One region of the Kitasatospora sp. NPDC088742 genome, then DNA from elsewhere that is predicted to be linked to it. Evidence: riboswitches for the same ligand, from Rfam matches in the RefSeq annotation. Region 1 holds a riboswitch; the other holds the start of a gene.
What was found. Region 1 has a riboswitch for glycine ahead of gcvT (glycine cleavage system aminomethyltransferase GcvT). Riboswitches for the same ligand answer to the same signal wherever they lie in the genome.

Region 1 (8,988 bases):
GTAGGTGGGGTCGACCTGGTAGATCCGGGTGGCCTCGGAGAGCATCTGGCCCCAGGACGGGGTCGGGGGCTTCACGCCCGCGCCGAGGAAGCTGAGGGCGGCCTCGCTCAGGATGTTGGTCGGGATGATCAGGGTCGCGTAGACCAGGATCGGGGCGACCAGGTTGGGGAGCAGCTCGCGCAGCAGGATGTGCGGCCAGCCGGCGCCCAGGCTGCGGGCCGCGTCGACGAACTCGCGTTCGCGCAGCGACAGGGCCTGACCTCGGACGATGCGCCCGATGTAGGGCCAGCCGAAGAAGCCGATCACCAGCACCAGGATCGCCATCCGGACGGCGCTGCCCTCCAGCCCCAGAACGGAGTTGGGCATCACCGAGACCAGCGCGATGGAGAACAGCAGCTGCGGGAAGGCCAGCAGGACGTCCATCACCCGGCTGATCACCGCGTCGACCCAGCCACCGAAGTAGCCGGCCGCGATGCCCGCCAGCACGCCGATGACCACCGACACACCGGCGGCCAGGAAGGCCACGGTGAGCGAGATCCGGGCGCCGTAGACGATCCGGCTGAACACGTCGCGGCCGAAGGTCGGGTCGACGCCGAGCAGGAAGTCGCCGCTGATGCCGCCGAACGCCCCCTTGGGGAGGCCGAGATCGGGGTTGATCTGGTCCGGGTGCGGTTCGTCCACGGGGTGTCCGAGCAGCCCGGTGATCACGGGCGCGAGGATCGCGGCCAGGATCAGCAGCAGCACCACGATGCCGCCGGCCAGCGCGACCTTGTCACGCTTGAGGCGGTCCCAGGCGATCCGGCCGGGCGACCGGCCCTCGATCCGCTTGGCCGGGGCCTCGGGGGCCTCCGGAGCGTCGATGCTCTTGGTGGAAGTGCTCATGTGTCTTTCGTTTCCCCTCGCCGACGGTGGCCGGCCACGGTGCCGTTCGTACGCCGAGCACCGGGCCCGGGTAGGGCCCAGACATGGCTACGGTCCGGAATCGCGATTGCGAAAGGTGCTGAGAAGCAAGGGAGTTGCCTGGCAGCTGAGGTAAGCCCCGCACTGCACTGCGCAGACTCTCTGGCATCGGGGAGGCCTTACGCCAGACCTGACAACCGAAGGATGCCCAACTGTGATCTGTCCGCATGCACGGCCGTGTCCTGGCGAATAGCGTTCTTCACACAGGTGTTACTCGACTGTCAAGACGGGTGCGAAGGGTCGCCGGTACACTCCGTCGACTTCCCTCTCGGGAAAGGACGGAGGCCCAGGTCAGCGCCAGGGCTGGTGCGGCCAGTAGCCCTGCGGCGGGTGGTTCGCCGACTCGCGGTCGAAGAACGGGCGGGCGAAGGCGCGCAGCCACATCGCCACCGGGTCCAGCTCGTCGGCCAGCAGCACGGTGGAGACCGCGAGCCCGGCCGGGGCGTGCGCCACCGCACGCTGCACCAGCGCCCGGGCCGCCTCCACGGACGGCGGCGAGGTGTCGTACATGTCCAGCCCGACGGCCAGGTAGGCGTCACCGACGGCCGGGCGCACCCAGGCCTGCCGCAGCGCCCGGAGCGGACGCACCGCCGCCGCCTCGCGCTGCAGCTGGGCGTAGAACTGCGGTGCCTGGACAGCCGGTTCGGCCAGCTGGAGCGGCCCGGCCGGCAGCCGGTCCAGACCGCCGGCGATCCGGCGCAGGTCCGCCCAGGGCACCCCGACCCCGCCGCCGGGCACGTGCGGGTTGAGCCACAGGCCCCAGCGGGTGCGGTACAGCGCGTTGGCGATCTCCATCCCGGAGATCACCTCGTGGCTCCTGGTCCAGCCGCAGAGCGACAGCTGGTCGGGGGAGGTGACGGCGGGGGCGTAGCCGTGCCCGCCGATCTCCATGTTCCCGTACTGGGCGTCCGGGCTCCCCGGCTGCCCGTGCCAGAGCAGCATCCAGACCCGGCCCGCCGCCAGCGCCCCCAGCAGCCGCTCGTAGGCGTCGTAGCGCTCCGGCGCGACCTCGCCGAGGGCGCGCTCGATCGCGCCGTCTGCCGCCGCTCCCGCGCTCATGCCGTGCTCCGCCCGCCGTCCCGTCTCGCGCTCGGCCACCCGTGGCCGTCCGTGGTTGTCGGGGGGAAGCCTATTGGCCGAGCCCGACAGCCGTCATACCGCCGCCCCGTACCGGCGCGTAACGGTTCGGTGGTCAGTTCGGACGTCAGCCCGGGACCGTCCCGGACCTGACGTAGAACGGACGGACCCGGGTGAGCATCCACTCCACCACCGGGTCGGCCACCAGGTCGAGCAGCACCAGGTGGACGCCCCACCGCGGCGGCATGGTTCCGAGCGCCCGGCCGAGCGCCTCGTTGACCTGCCCCGGATCGGCCGGCCAGGCCGGGTCCAGCTGCACCCCGACGAACAGCACCGGGGTGTCCAGCTCCACTCCGGCCAGCGCCCGACGGGCCGTCAGCACCCCCGGCAGCTCGGCCAGTTCGGTGATCGCCGCACCGAGGAAGGCGTACGGCTCCTCGGCCGGCTCCGGCTCCCGCAGCGCCACCCGGGCACCGCCCTCCGGCTGCTGCTCCCAGCGCTCCGCGAGCGGCCCGCGGCGCAGCTCGCCGACCCCCTCCGGCGGCACCGGGATGCCCACCGGCGCCTCCGGGTTGACCGCGATCCCGACCCCGACCGGCAGCCCGCGGGCGAACTCCCAGGCCGGTGCGATCGCGAACGGCACGCCGGGCGCGAGCTGGAGGAAGAGCTCCTGCGAGGAGAACACCGGCACGTACGGGGACCCGGCCAGCTCGATGGTCGGCAGGTCCAGCCCCTCGCCCTGCGGGTCGGCCCCGGCCGGCAGCGGGATCCAGATCTGACTGCGCGCCAGCACCTCGATCACCCGCGGCGTCGCCCCCGGATCGCCCAGCGCCGCCGTCAGCACCTGCTCCAGCTCGTTGGCCGGCCAGCTCCCCCCGGCCGGCGCACTACCGGGCTCGGCCCACCCCTGCACCCCGGTCTCGCCAGGCTGGTTCATCGGTCGCGCCCCTCTGTAGCTGTGCGGGCTCAGCCTAGGGCCTGTCTGACGCCTGCGGGGGCGGGAGTGACGTGGTCCGGGGCAGACCTGACCCAGCGGGCGGGCCCCTCTCCCGTCCGGGCCGGGTCTCGTGCCATGATGACCCCGCTCGACAACTTCACACTGGCCGCTCGAACCCGCGCGGGAGAGTCCGGAGTGCGCCCCGTGCGCTGGGCCGGCGCCGAAGGAGCAAGTCCTCCCCGGAATCTCTCAGGCACCCCTACCGCACGGGCGAGGCAGATCTGGAAAGTGGACACGGCCGCGCCGTGCGCCCACCCACGGTGCAAGCCGCCATCCTTGGATGGGCGGTGAAGCTCTCAGGTTGCGACGACAGACGGGGAGACTCCACCCCCGCATGCCCGTTTCCGGCCAAGGAGTTCCGTCGCCATGTCCCCTCGCCTGACCGCGCTCGACGCACTGCACCGCTCGCTCGGTGCCACCATGACCGACTTCGCGGGCTGGGACATGCCGCTGCGCTACGGCAGCGAGCGCGAGGAGCACCTGGCCGTCCGCACCAAGGCCGGCCTGTTCGACCTCTCGCACATGGGCGAGATCACCGTGACCGGCCCGCAGGCCGGTGAGCTGCTCGACTTCGCGCTGGTCGGCCACATCTCCGCGCTCGGCGTGCTGCGCGCCCGCTACACCATGATCTGCCGCGAGGACGGCGGCATCCTGGACGACCTGATCGTCTACCGGACCGGCGACGCCGAGTACATGGTGGTGGCCAACGCCTCCAACGCCCAGGTCGTGCTGGACGCGCTGACCGAGCGCGCGGCCGGCTTCGACGCCGAGGTCCGCGACGACCGGGACGCCTACGCGCTGCTCGCGGTCCAGGGCCCGGAGGCCAACGGCATCCTCGCCTCCGTCACCGACGCCGACCTGCCCGGCCTCAAGTACTACGCCCTGCTGCCCGCCACCGTCGCGGGCCGGGAGGTCTGGCTGGCCCGCACCGGCTACACCGGTGAGGACGGCTTCGAGGTCTTCTGCGCCCCGGCCGACGCCGAGCACCTGTGGACCGCGCTGACCGAGGCCGGCACCGAAGCCGGCCTGGTCCCCTGCGGCCTCTCCTGCCGCGACACCCTCCGCCTGGAGGCCGGCATGCCGCTGTACGGGCACGAGCTGACCACCGAGCTGACCCCCTTCGACGCCGGCCTCGGACGGGTCGTCAAGTTCGAGAAGGAGGGCGACTTCGTCGGCCGCAAGGCCTTGGAGGCCGCCGCGGCGCAGGCCGAGTCCAACCCGCCGCGCAAGCTGGTCGGCCTGGTCTCCGAGGGCAAGCGGGTCCCGCGGGCCGAGTACGCCGTGGTCGACGCGGACGGTACCCCGATCGGGCGGATCACCTCCGGCGCCCCCTCCCCCACCCTGGGCAAGCCGATCGCCATCGCCTACGTGGACGCGGCGCACGCCGCCCCCGGCAGCGCGGTCGCGGTCGACGTGCGCGGCAAGCACGAGCCGGTCGAGGTCATCGCGCTGCCGTTCTACAAGCGCGCCCGCTAACGCCTCCTCACATCCCGGCCCCTCACATCCCGAAACGCCCGGTCCGCTCAGCGGACGGCTTCGCCCTACCCTCTTGCGATCCTGGAGAATGACGTCATGAGCAACCCCACGAACCTGCAGTACACCGAGGAGCACGAGTGGCTGACCACCGCCGAGAGCGGTGCGGTCGCGACGGTCGGCATCACCAAGCACGCCGCCGACGCGCTCGGTGACATCGTCTACGTCCAGCTGCCCGAGGTCGGCGACGAGATCACCGCCGGTGAGTCCTGTGGCGAGCTCGAGTCCACCAAGTCGGTCAGCGACCTGTTCTCGCCCGTCACCGGCACGGTGACCGAGATCAACCAGGCCGTCATCGACGACCCGGCCTCGGTCAACAACGAACCGTTCGGCGACGCCTGGCTGTTCAAGGTCGAGATCGCCGAGACCGGCAAGCTGCTGACCGCCGCGGAGTACGACGCCTTCATCGGCGCCTGACCCACCGGTAGACGGGGGCGGCCGCAGCGCGGCGGCCGCCCCTTCCCTAGGTCCACTGCCCGCACCGCCCCAGGGGAAGACCCAACATGACCGTCCTGAACCAGTCCCTGCACGCGCTCGACCCGGAGATCGCCGCCGCGGTCGACGCCGAGCTGCACCGCCAGCAGACCACCCTCGAGATGATCGCCTCCGAGAACTTCGCGCCCGTCGCGGTGATGGAGGCCCAGGGCTCGGTCCTGACCAACAAGTACGCCGAGGGCTACCCCGGCCGTCGCTACTACGGCGGCTGCGAGCACGTCGACGTGGCCGAGCAGATCGCGATCGACCGGGTCAAGGAGCTGTTCGGGGCGGAGTACGCCAACGTCCAGCCGCACTCGGGCGCCTCCGCCAACCAGGCCGCGCTGTTCGCCATCGCCCAGCCCGGCGACACCATCCTGGGCCTGGACCTGGCGCACGGCGGCCACCTGACCCACGGCATGCGGCTGAACTTCTCCGGCAAGCAGTTCAACGTGGTCGCGTACCACGTCGACGAGGCCGGCCTGGTCGACATGGCCGAGGTCGAGCGCCTCGCCAAGGAGCACCGCCCGAAGGTCATCATCGCGGGCTGGTCCGCCTACCCGCGCCAGCTGGACTTCGCCGAGTTCCGCCGGATCGCCGACGAGGTCGAGGCGTACCTCTGGGTCGACATGGCCCACTTCGCCGGCCTGGTCGCCGCCGGTCTGCACCCGAACCCGGTCGAGTACGCGGACGTGGTCACCTCCACCACGCACAAGACCCTGGGCGGCCCGCGCGGCGGCATCATCCTGGCCAAGCAGGAGTTCGCCAAGAAGCTCAACTCCTCGGTCTTCCCCGGCTTCCAGGGCGGCCCGCTGGAGCACGTGATCGCGGCCAAGGCGGTCTCCTTCAAGGTCGCCGCCTCGGAGGAGTTCAAGGACCGTCAGCAGCGCACCCTGGAGGGCGCGAAGGCGCTCGCCGCCCGCCTGCTGCAGGACGACGCCAAGGCGGCCGGGGTCTCCGTGCTCTCCGGCGGCACCGACGTCCACCTGGTCCTGGTCGACCTGCGCAACAGCGAGCTCGACGGCCAGCAGGCCGAGGACCGCCTGCACGAGGTCGGCATCACGGTGAACCGCAACGCCGTCCCGAACGACCCGCGCCCGCCGATGGTCACCTCCGGCCTGCGGATCGGCACCCCGGCCCTGGCCACCCGCGGCTTCCAGGCCGATGACTTCCGCGAGGTCGCGGACGTCATCGCCGAGACCCTGCTGCCCTCCTTCGACGAGGCCAAGGCCGAGTCGCTGAAGGCCCGGGTCACCGCGCTGGCCGCGAAGTACCCGCTCTACCCGGAGCTGTAGTCCCCCGGTGGCCTGACGGCCACCGGACCGTCGTTATGTCAGGGCCGGGGCACCGCGCACACTGGAATCGTGGCGCGCGGTGCCCCGTGCCATGCCTGCCCGTTCCACCCACGAGACCAGACAAGGACGTCACCTCCGTGGCCATCAGCGTCTTCGACCTCTTCTCCATCGGTATCGGCCCCTCCAGCTCGCACACCGTAGGACCGATGCGCGCGGCCCGGATGTTCGCCCGCCGCCTCAAGTCCGAGAGCCTGCTCGCCCAGACCGTCTCCGTCCGGGCCGAGCTGTTCGGCTCGCTCGGCGCCACCGGCCACGGCCACGGCACCCCGAAGGCCGTCCTGCTCGGCCTGGAGGGCAACTCCCCGCGCACCGTCGACGTCGACCAGGCGGACGTGGACGTCGAGCGGATCAAGGCCGAGAAGCGCCTGCACCTGCTCGGCGTCCAGGACATCGCCTTCGACCTGGACACCCAGCTGGTCCTGCACCGGCGCAAGTCCCTCCCCTACCACGCCAACGGCATGACCCTCTGGGCCTTCGACGCCGAGGGCGCCACCCTGCTGGAGAAGACCTACTACTCCGTCGGCGGCGGCTTCGTGGTGGACGAGGACGCGATCGGCGCCGACCGGGTCGTCCCGGACGACACCGCGCTGCGCTACCCCTTCCGCACCGGCGAGGAGCTGCTGCGGCTCACCCGGGAGACCGGCCTGTCCATCTCCGGCCTGATGCTGGAGAACGAGAAGGCCTGGCGTTCCGAGGCCGAGATCCGCTCCGGGCTGCTGGAGATCTGGAAGGTCATGCAGGAGTGCGTCACGGCCGGCATGAACCGCGAGGGCATCCTCCCGGGCGGCCTCAAGGTCCGCCGCCGGGCCGCCTCCGGCGCCCGCGCGCTGCGCGCCGAGGGCATCGGCCCGGCCAACGCGATGGAGTGGGTCACCCTCTACGCGATGGCCGTCAACGAGGAGAACGCCTCCGGCCAGCGGGTCGTCACCGCCCCGACCAACGGCGCCGCCGGGATCATCCCGGCCGTCCTGCACTACTTCACCAACTTCATCCCGGGCGCCGACGACGACGGCATCGTCCGCTTCCTGCTGGCCGCCGGCGCGATCGGCATGCTCTTCAAGGAGAACGCCTCCATCTCCGGCGCCGAGGTCGGCTGCCAGGGCGAGGTCGGCTCCGCCTGCTCGATGGCGGCGGGCGGCCTGGCCGAGGTGCTCGGCGGCTCCCCCGAGCAGGTCGAGAACGCGGCCGAGATCGGCATCGAGCACAACCTCGGCCTCACCTGCGACCCGGTCGGCGGCCTGGTCCAGATCCCCTGCATCGAGCGCAACGGCATGGCCTCCGTGAAGGCCGTCACCGCCGCCCGGATGGCGCTGCGCGGCGACGGCCGCCACCACGTCTCCCTCGACAAGGCGATCAAGACCATGAAGGAGACCGGGGCGGACATGAAGGTGAAGTACAAGGAGACCTCGCGCGGCGGCCTCGCCGTGAACGTCATCGAGTGCTGATCCCGAACTGACCGGAGCGGGCACGGACTGTCGGGTCCGGGCCCGCTCCGCTTTTCTACGGTGGGTGCATCAGGGAAGGAGACCCGGGTGCTGGACGGCCTGAACCGCGCGCTGGACCGGATCGAGGAGCAGCTCGAACTGCCGCTCGACGTGGCCGAGTTGGCGCGGATCGCGCTGACCTCGGAGTACCACTTCCGGCGGCTGTTCTCGGCGCTGGCCGGGATGCCGCTCTCCGAGTACGTACGGCGCCGGCGGCTGACGCTGGCCGGGGCCGAGGTGCTCGCCGGGGAGCGGACGCTGCTGGAGGTCGCGGTCCGGTACGGGTACGGCTCGGGCGAGGCGTTCGCGCGCGCGTTCCGGGCCGTGCACGGGGTCGGGCCGGGCGAGGCCCGGCGCAGCGGCGCCGAGCTGACGGCGCAGCCCCGGCTCTCCTTCCGACTCGTCGTCGAAGGGAACAGCAGCATGCGGTACCGGATCGTGCACAAGCCCGAGTTCACCCTGGCGGGCCGGATGGCCCGGGTGCCCCTGGTGCACCGCGGGGAGAACCCGTACATCGCCGAGTTCCTGCGCGGCGTGGGCCGCGAGGAGTTGGAGCGGATCGCCGGGCTGGCGGCGCCGGGGGCGGAGCCGGCCGGGATGCTCTCGGTCTGCGACGGCCTCGACCCGAGCCGGGCCGAGGGGACCGAACTCGACTACTACCAGGCCGTGGTGGCACCGGATCCGGTGCCGGAGGGGCTGGACACCCTGGTGGTCCCGGCCGGCGACTGGGGCGTCTTCGAGACCTCGGGCCCGTTCCCGCAGGCCCTCCAGGAACTCTGGCGGGACGTCTTCACCCAGTGGTTCCCGTCCAGCGCCTACCGCAGCCGCCCGGGGCCCGAGCTGCTCGCGCTCGGGTCCTTCCCGGACGGCTCCGACACCACGGCCCAGCTCTGGATCCCGTTGGAGCGCTGACGTCCTGACGGACGGTCAGTCGCCGGTGGAGCCGTCGGCCAGCTCGCGCAGCAGGTCCAGGTGGCCGTTGTGCCGGGAGATCTCCTCGACCAGGTGGAACAGGATCCACCGGAGGTTGACCCGGGTGCCGCCGCGGACGGTGCCGACGGCCCAGGTGTCGAGGTCGAGCTCGCCCACCAGCTCGCGGTGGCGCGTG
Region 2 (8,988 bases), on a different contig from region 1:
GCCGATGAGCTGGCTCTGGCTGGCGGCGGGTGACCGGGTCGGCACGGTGGCCGGGGCTCCGGCCGCGCCGGTGGGCGTGGTCTTCGGGGCCGGCCTCTTCGAGGGGAAGCCCTCGCCGTACCTGGCGCACCGGCTGGACGCGGCGGTGGAGCTGTACCGGCAGGAGAAGATCCAGGCGGTTCTGGTCACCGGGGACAACAGCCGCACCGAGTACGACGAGTCCACCGCGATGAAGACCTACCTGGTCGAGCACGGCGTGCCGGCCCACAAGGTGGTCGAGGACTACGCGGGCTTCGACACCTGGGACTCCTGCACCCGGGCCAAGCACGTCTTCCTGGTCGACCACGCGGTGCTGATCAGTCAGACCTTCCACGCCCGGCGGGCGCTGGCGCTCTGTCAGGCCGCCGGGATCGACTCCTACGCCGTGGGCGTGGACGAGGACCCGAACTCCACCTGGTACTACGGCGGGCTGCGGGAGATCCCGGGGGCGGCCAAGGCGGCCTTCGACGCCGCCCTGGAGCCGGACCCGACCTTCTGGGGGGACAAGGAGCACGGCGTCGGGGTCGCGGTGGCCGCGCCGCGCTGACCGGAGTTGTCGGTGGCGTGCGGGATGATCGGCGGGTGCGGTCGGTGCCTAGCATTCTCCACCTCGACATGGACGCCTTCTTCGCCGCGGTGGAGCAGGCGGCCAAGCCGAGCCTGCGCGGGAAGCCGGTGATCGTCGGCGGCCTCGGGGTGCGGGGCGTGGTCTCCACCGCCTCGTACGAGGCCCGCCGGTTCGGTGTGCACTCGGCGATGCCGATGGCCCAGGCCCGCCGGCTCTGCCCCAACGCGGCCTTCCTGAGCGGGCGCTACGACGCCTACCGGCAGGTCAGCGAGGTGGTGATGGCGCTGCTGCGGGAGCTCTCCCCGCTGGTCGAGCCGCTCAGCGTGGACGAGGCCTTCGTGGACTTGGAGGCCGGCCCGTACGGGCCGGCGCTGGCCGCGGCGGATCCGGCGGCGGGGGCGGAGATGGCGGTCGCGATCGCCACCGACCTGAGGGCCGACATCGCGGAGCGGACGGGCCTGACCGGCTCGGTCGGGCTGGCCGGCTCGAAGCTGATGGCCAAGATCGCCTCGGAGGAGGCCAAGCCGGACGGGCTGGTGCTGATCGGCGTCGGCCAGGAGCGGGCGGTGCTCTCCACCATGTCGGTGCGGGCGCTGCCCGGGATCGGCCCGGCCACCGAGCAGGTGCTGCGGCGGGCCGGGCTGACCACGGTGAAGGACCTGGCGGAGGCCGGCGAGGGCGAGCTGGTGCAGCTGCTCGGCCGGGCGCACGGGGCCGGGGTGCACCACATGGCGCTGGGCCTGGACGAGCGCCCGGTGGTCCCCGACCGGGACGCCAAGTCCGTCTCGGTCGAGGACACCTTCGAGGTGGACCTGGCCGACCGGGGCCGGGTGCTGCGCGAGATCGACGAACTGACGGTCCGTTGCGTCCGCCGCCTGCACGCCGCCGGGCGCTCGGGGCGGACGGTGGTGCTCAAGGTGCGGCGCTTCGACTTCTCCACCATCACCCGCTCCGAGACGCTGCGGTCCCCGACGGACGACGCGGTGGTGATCGCCGAGACGGCCCGGCGGCTGGCCCAGCAGGTGGACATCACCGGCGGGGTGCGGCTGCTCGGGGTCGGTGTGGCGCAGCTGGCCGACTTCACCCAGGAGGACCTGTTCGCGCAGGCCGAGCGGGAGGAGCGGGAGGCGGAGGCGGCCGGGGCGCCGGAGGCGGAGGTGCCGGAGGAGACGGCCGCGGCGGCGGTGGTGGTGCGGCAGTGGCGGCCGGGGCAGGACGTGACGCACGCTCAGCACGGGCCGGGGTGGGTGCAGGGGAGCGGGGTGGGGCGGGTGACGGTGCGCTTCGAGACGCCGCAGGGCGGGGTGGGCCGGGTGCGGACCTTCGCCGTGGACGATCCGGAGCTGGAGCCCTCGGGGCCGCTGCCGCTGCGGCCGGGGATGGCGCGGCCGGCCGAAGAGGATGAGGACGAGGGGGAATGACGACGGCCCCCGCACCGTGTCCATCGGTGCGGGGGCCATTCATCCTGCGGCCGCTCGTCCGGGCGTGATGCCCTCACGTACCGGCGGCGGCCGGAGCCCACCGGGCGTGACCCGTCCCTGAGCACGCCCGGTGGTGACGCCTCGTCAGGCGTCGGTCTTCACCAGCTCGGGCGAGGCGGCGGCCTCGACGGGAGCGGGGGTCTCCTTGATCCGGCGGATCGCGAACGGGACGGCGGCGGCCACCAGGCAGACGGCGGCGGCGACCCAGAACGCGTGCTTGTAGGCGTCCAGGGTGGGCAGCTGGACCGGGATCGGCAGCTTCATGGTGTCGCCGGTCAGGATCGCGGCCATCACGGCGGTGCCGATGGCGCCACCGACGGTGCGCAGCACCGCGTTCATGCCGTTGGCGATGCCGGACTGCTCGATCGGGACGGCGCCGTTGATGTAGGCGGGCATCGCCGCGTAGGCGAGGCCGACGCCGAGGCCGAAGACGGCGGAGGCGAAGTAGATGTCGCCCTCGGCGGAGTGACGCAGCGCCAGGTAGACCATGCCGGCCGAGCCGAGCAGGCCGCCGAGCACCAGCGGCAGGCGGGGGCCGCGGCGGGCGATCAGCAGCGCGCCGACCGGGGCGGCGACCATCGAGCCGAGCGCGGAGGGCAGCAGCATGACGCCGGCGTGCAGCACGGTGGCGGTGAAGCCGTAGTGGGCGAGCTTCTCCGGGGTCTGGGCGAAGTTGCTGATCACCATGAACGAGCCGTACATGCCGAAGCCGATCAGCAGGCCGGAGATGTTGGTGAACGCGACGGCCGGACGGGCCATCATCTTCATGTCGACCAGCGGGTGCTTGACCTTGACCTCGATGATCCCCCAGACCAGGGCGATCACGGCGGCGGCGGCGAACAGGCCCAGGGTGCGGTTGGAGGTCCAGCCCCAGGTGTTGCCCTGGGAGACCGCGATCAGCAGCGCGGAGAGCCAGCCGGCCAGGGTGAGTGCGCCGAGCGGGTCGGCGCCGCCGTTCTTGTCGATCACCGGGTCGGTCGGGACGCGCAGGGCGACCAGGGCGATGGCGACCAGGCCGAAGGCGAGGCCCATCCAGAAGATGGACTTGTAGTCCCAGTGCTCGAGGAGCAGGCCGGTGGCGACCAGGCCGAGGCCGGAGCCGACGCCCATCGAGGCGGAGATGGCCGCGACGCCGCCGGTGACCTTCTCCTTGGGGAGCTCGTCACGGACGATGCTGATCGCCAGCGGCAGCACGCCGCCGCCGGCGCCCTGGAGCACGCGGGCGACCACGAGCCAGGTGAACGAGTGGGTGCTGACCGCCAGCGCGGAGCCGGCGACCAGGCCGGCGAGCGAGACCAGCAGCATCGGCTTGCGGCCGCGGAGGTCGCCGAAGCGGCCGAGCAGCGGGGTCAGGACGGCGGCTGACAGCAGGTTCGCCGTCATGAGCCAGGTGATGCTGGAACCGGACACGTCCAGTTCGCGCGCCAGCGAGGGCAGGATCGGGACGACGGCGGTCTGCACCACGCTGAATGCCAGCATCGCCAGCACCAGGGCGGGGAGCACGCGCGTGCTGCTCGGCCTCACGGAAGCTTCCTTCAGTTGAAAGTCAAGGGACTGAAGTAACCATGACCGGAGATACTTCACTGTGTCAAATATTCTCTGGTGAAGCTTTGGCAAAGTGGTGCCCTGCCGGGCGGGCGGGGGTGGGGTGGGGAGGGGGTGAAGCTTGGGCGACGTGGTGCCCTGCTGGGCGGGCGGGGGTGAGGTGGGGAGGGGGTGAAGCTTGGGCGACGTGGTGCCCTGCTGGGCGGGCGAGGGTGAGGTGGGGAGGGGGTGAAGCTTGGGCGACGTGGTGCCCTGCTGGGCGGGCGGGGGTGAGGTGGGGAGGGGGTGAAGCTTGGGCGACGTGGTGCGGAGTGCGCCGAAGCCGCCCGGCATGGGGGTGCGGGGCGGCTTCGTGAGGGGGTGTCAGGAGGGGCGCAGGGGTTCGGGGCGGCCGGTGGTCTGGGGCGGCGGGGGAGTGTCGGGGGTGGTGGTGTCGTCGTGGATCTCGACCTGTTCGCGGCGGAGTTCCTCGTGGATGACGGCTTCCTCGGTGTAGCGCTCGACCACCAGGCGGACGCGTTCGACGGGGGCGAGGTACTTGCGGACCACCGGGCGTTCCTCCCGGAGGGTCACCTCCTCGACGGCCTCGGCGATCTCCTGTTCGCTGAGGGCGGCCCGTTCGGCCTCGGTGACGGGGACGCGTTCGACCCGGACCCGTTCCTTGACCACCGGGACCTTGCGTTCCACCGCCTCGGAGGTGACGTACTTGCGCAGTTTCGCGGTGCCCAGCACGTGCCACTCGGTGGTGACGTCGAGGCGCTCCTCGCGGCAGGTGATCTCGACCGGGCCGCTGGGGGCGTTGCCGGGGACGGTGGGGGTGGTGGGCTCGGCCGGCTTGGTGGTGACCGGGGCGGGGGGCATCTCGGTGGTGGCGGTGAAGGCCATCGGGGCGGCCGTCATGGTCGGGGCGGTGGTGGTCGCGTTCACGCTGCTGCTTTCCTTGCTGGTGGTGCCGATGGTGCCGAAGTCGAGGTCCTTGGCCGTGTCCGAGCCGTTGGTGGCGAGGGCGGCGGCCGCCACCGGGGCGGCGACGGGCGTGCCGGTCTCCAGGCCGTAGTAGCGGTAGAGCTGGAGTTCCTGCGCCGGGGAGAGGTGCTGGCCGACGCCGAAGTCGGGGGACTCCTTGATCAGCGACTTGTCGTAGGGGACCTTGAGCTCCTCGCCGGAGAACTCGCTGGTGGTCAGCGGGACGAACGCGTCCCGGCCGAAGATCCCGGTGCGGACGGCCGCCCACTCGGGTTCGCCGGTCGCGTCGTCGAGGTAGACCTCGTCGACGGTGCCGATCTTGTCACCGTTCCGGTCGACCGCCTTGTGCCCGATCAGGTCTCGCGGGTCGATGTCGGTCTGCACGCTGTCCTCCAGGGGCGAGGTACGAAAGCACCCCTGACACTCCGTCAGGGGGCGGTCGGCAGAACTGCCCGGCCGCACTTCACACGAAAAGCCATCTATCGGACGTCGGCCATTCGAACGCCGCCGTTGGGGAGGGGATGGGGCCGTTCGAGGGCGCGTCGCGGGCCGTGGGAGTGCGCCGGGGGCGCCCGTGATCTGCGGCGCGACCGCTGGTACCCTGGGCGCGACTGCCGAGCCCGCTCGGGAGAGTCCCCTCCGCTCCGGCGGAGAAGGGCGCCGAAGGAGCAAACCCTCCCCGGAATCTCTCAGGCATCCGTACCGTGCGGGGTAGGTCACTCTGGAAAGCAGGGCAGGACCGACGGCGAGGGAGCCGGCGGGCCCCACCCTCACCGACGGTGCAAGCCGACGGGCGGCCGCGGGCCGCCACGTGCGGGCGAAGCTCTCAGGTACAGATGACAGAGGGGGAGGCCTGACGGGTTCGTGCGTTCGAGGCCCCCGCTGTCCCACGGCGGCGATGGCCGACGGCGTGCGTACCCCCGCCGGTCCGTGACCAGGAGGCCTCGACCCCCATGAACGCCAAGCCGACCCTCACCGAGCTCGAACTCGCGAGCCCGTTCGAGAACCGTCACATCGGCCCCGACGCCGCCGCCCAGGAGAAGATGCTGGCGCAGGTCGGCTACGGCTCGCTGGACGAGCTCTCCGACGCCGCCGTGCCGGACGCCATCAAGAGCCTGACCGCCCTGGGCCTCCCCGCCGGCCGGAGCGAGGCCCAGGTGCTCGCCGAGCTGCGCGAGCTGGCCGACCGCAACACCGTCCTGCAGTCCATGATCGGCCTCGGCTACTACGGCACTTTCACCCCGCCGGTGATCCTGCGGAATGTGCTGGAGAACCCGTCCTGGTACACCGCCTACACCCCGTACCAGCCGGAGATCTCGCAGGGCCGCCTGGAAGCGCTGATCAACTTCCAGACCGTGGTCGCCGACCTGACCGGCCTGGACACCTCCGGCTCCTCGCTGCTCGACGAGGGCACCGCGGCCGCCGAGGCGATGTCGCTGGCCCGCCGGGTCACCAAGGTCAAGGGCGGCGTCTTCCTGGTCGACGCCGACACCCTGCCGCAGACCATCGCGGTGATCCAGACCCGCGCCGAGCCGACCGGTGTCGAGGTGGTCGTCGCCGACCTGTCCGCCGGCATCCCGGCCGAGACCGCCGAGCGCGGTGTCTTCGGCGTGCTGCTCCAGTACCCCGGTGCCTCCGGTGAGGTCCGCGACCTCGCCCCGGTGATCGAGCAGGCCCACGGCCTCGGCGCGGTCGTCGCGGTCGCCGCCGACCTGCTGGCCCTCACCCTGCTGAAGTCCCCGGGCTCGCTCGGCGCCGACATCGCCTGCGGCACCTCGCAGCGCCTCGGCGTCCCGATGGGCTTCGGCGGCCCGCACGCCGGCTACCTGGCCGTGAAGGCCGCGTACGCCCGGAACCTGCCCGGCCGCCTGGTCGGCGTCTCGGTGGACGCCGACGGCAACCGCGCCTACCGCCTGGCCCTGCAGACCCGCGAGCAGCACATCCGCCGCGAGAAGGCCACCTCCAACATCTGCACCGCCCAGGTGCTGCTGGCCGTCATGGCCTCGATGTACGCGGTCTACCACGGCCCGGACGGCCTGGCCGAGATCGCCCGCCGCACCCACCGCTACGCGGCCGCGCTGGCCGAGGGTCTGCGCGCCGGCGGCGTGGAGCTGACGGCCGGTCAGTTCTTCGACACCGTCACGGCGAAGGTCCCCGGCAAGGCCGCCGAGATCGCCGCCGCCGCGCGCGCCAACGGCGTGAACCTCTACCAGGCCGACGAGGACACCCTCTCGATCTCCTGCGACGAGACCACCACCCGCGAGCACCTGGCCGCCGTCTGGTCCGCCTTCGGCGTCACCGCCGAGGTCACCGAGACCGCCGACGCGCTGCCCGCCGCGCTGCTGCGCGAGGACGAGTACCTCACCCACCCGGTCTTCCACAGCCACCGCTCGGAGACCGCGATGCTGCGCTACCTGCGCCGCCTCTCGGACCGGGACTACGCGCTGGACCGCGGCATGATCCCGCTCGGCTCCTGCACCATGAAGCTCAACGCCACCACCGAGATGGAGCCGGTCACCTGGCCCGAGTTCGGCCAGCTGCACCCCTTCGCGCCGGTCGACCAGGCCGCGGGCTTCCTGTCGCTGATCCGCGGTCTGGAGCAGCAGCTGGTGGAGGTCACGGGATATGACGCCGTGTCGATCCAGCCGAACGCCGGTTCGCAGGGCGAGCTGGCCGGTCTGCTGGCGGTCCGGGCGTACCACCGGGCCAACGGCGACGTCGAGCGCGACGTGTGTCTGATCCCGTCGTCCGCGCACGGCACGAACGCCGCCTCCGCGGTGATGGCCGGGATGCGGGTCGTCGTGGTGAAGACCCTGCCGGACGGTGACGTGGACGTCGCCGACCTGAAGGCGAAGATCGAGCAGCACCGCGACCAGCTCTCGGTGCTGATGGTCACCTACCCGTCGACCCACGGCGTGTACGAGACCGAGATCACCGAGATCTGCGCGGCCGTGCACGAGGCCGGCGGCCAGGTGTACGTCGACGGCGCCAACCTCAACGCGCTGGTCGGCCTGGCCAAGCCCGGCAAGTTCGGCGCGGACGTCTCGCACCTGAACCTGCACAAGACCTTCTGCATCCCGCACGGCGGCGGCGGCCCGGGTGTCGGCCCGGTCGCGGTCCGCTCGCACCTGGCCCCGTACCTGCCGAACCACCCGCTCCAGCCGGAGGCCGGCCCGGCCACCGGCGTCGGCCCGATCTCGGCCGCCCCGTGGGGCTCGGCCGCGATCCTGCCGATCTCCTGGTCGTACGTCCGGCTGATGGGCGGCGAGGGCCTCAAGCGCGCCACCCAGGTCGCGGTGCTGAACGCCAACTACATCGCCAAGCGGCTCGCCCCGCACTTCCCGGTGCTCTACACCGGGCCGGGCGGGCTGGTCGCGCACGAGTGCATCATCGACCTGCGGCCGCTGTCGAAGGAGACGGGCGTGACGGTGGACGACATCGCCAAGCGCCTGATCGACTACGGCTTCCACGCTCCGACCATGTCGTTCCCGGTCGCGGGCACGCTGATGATCGAGCCGACCGAGTCGGAGGACCTGCACGAGATCGACCGCTTCTGCGACGCGATGATCGAGATCCGCGGCGAGATCGAGAAGGTCGGTTCGGGCGAGTGGGCGGCGGAGGACAACCCGCTGCGGAACGCTCCGCACACCGCCGCGACGCTGGCCGGTGAGTGGGAGCACCCGTACACCCGCCAGGAGGCGGTCTTCCCGGCGGGCGTCAACCCGGCGGACAAGTACTGGCCGCCGGTGAGCCGCATCGACGGTGCGTACGGTGACCGGAACCTGGTGTGCTCCTGCCCGCCGCTGGACGAGTACGGCAGCTGACGGGGTAGCGCCCCGCAGGGGAACGGCAGCACCTGCAACTGGCTGATGGTGAGTCAGTTGCAGGTGAGCCGCCTCCCGAAGCGCGCAGTTCCTCGCGCCCCTTGGCGTTTGCCCTGCCGCTGGATGTGCCGGTGCTGGCGCGCCCACGCGGCGGAGCCGCAGATCAGGCGGGGCCCCGCGCCCCTGGGCGCTGCCCTGCCGGGCCGTCAGGCGATGGCGAGCGGCCGGCGGGGGGCGATGATGCGGCCGTCGGGGAGGAGTTCGCCGGTGTCCTCGAAGAGGAGGACGCCGTTGCACAGGAGGCTCCAGCCCTGGTCGGGGTGGAACGCCATCGGGATGGCGGCCTCGCGGTCGGTGGACAGTGCGGACGGACACTCAGGCTGGTGCTGGCACATCGTCGTACCCTCGCTTCAGATTCCCCTGACCGGCCCAGGTGTGAACCGGCGCTCCGACGGGTAGGACTGACGACCCCCCGCGTCGGTTCCCAGTGTCGTCATCCCGAGGCCTTCCCGCAGCGATTTCGTGACATGCGCCACAAGCGGTGCCCAGGGATCACCCGTTCAGA

Region 2: it holds a riboswitch for glycine, as region 1 does, so the genes downstream of both, gcvP (aminomethyl-transferring glycine dehydrogenase) here and gcvT (glycine cleavage system aminomethyltransferase GcvT) in region 1, are expected to answer to the same signal.

Annotation. Positions count from the first base shown of each region.
Region 1 covers NZ_JBVJLD010000008.1:10,308-19,295, forward strand. The annotation lists gene ACZ6ZR_RS09495 (ABC transporter permease) at 1-882, opposite strand, end outside; gene ACZ6ZR_RS09500 (enhanced serine sensitivity protein SseB C-terminal domain-containing protein) at 1,252-2,019, opposite strand; gene ACZ6ZR_RS09505 (enhanced serine sensitivity protein SseB) at 2,165-2,974, opposite strand; glycine riboswitch at 3,146-3,249, shown strand; gene gcvT (glycine cleavage system aminomethyltransferase GcvT) at 3,401-4,510, shown strand; gene gcvH (glycine cleavage system protein GcvH) at 4,607-4,984, shown strand; gene ACZ6ZR_RS09520 (serine hydroxymethyltransferase) at 5,071-6,336, shown strand; gene ACZ6ZR_RS09525 (L-serine ammonia-lyase) at 6,474-7,841, shown strand; gene ACZ6ZR_RS09530 (AraC family transcriptional regulator) at 7,929-8,792, shown strand; gene ACZ6ZR_RS09535 (DinB family protein) at 8,808-8,988, opposite strand, start outside.
Region 2 covers NZ_JBVJLD010000001.1:9,428-18,415, forward strand. The annotation lists gene ACZ6ZR_RS00055 (SanA/YdcF family protein) at 1-586, shown strand, start outside; gene ACZ6ZR_RS00060 (DNA polymerase IV) at 622-2,028, shown strand; gene ACZ6ZR_RS00065 (MFS transporter) at 2,173-3,612, opposite strand; gene ACZ6ZR_RS00070 (PRC and DUF2382 domain-containing protein) at 3,997-4,983, opposite strand; glycine riboswitch at 5,215-5,314, shown strand; gene gcvP (aminomethyl-transferring glycine dehydrogenase) at 5,553-8,423, shown strand; gene ACZ6ZR_RS00080 (DUF5999 family protein) at 8,630-8,818, opposite strand.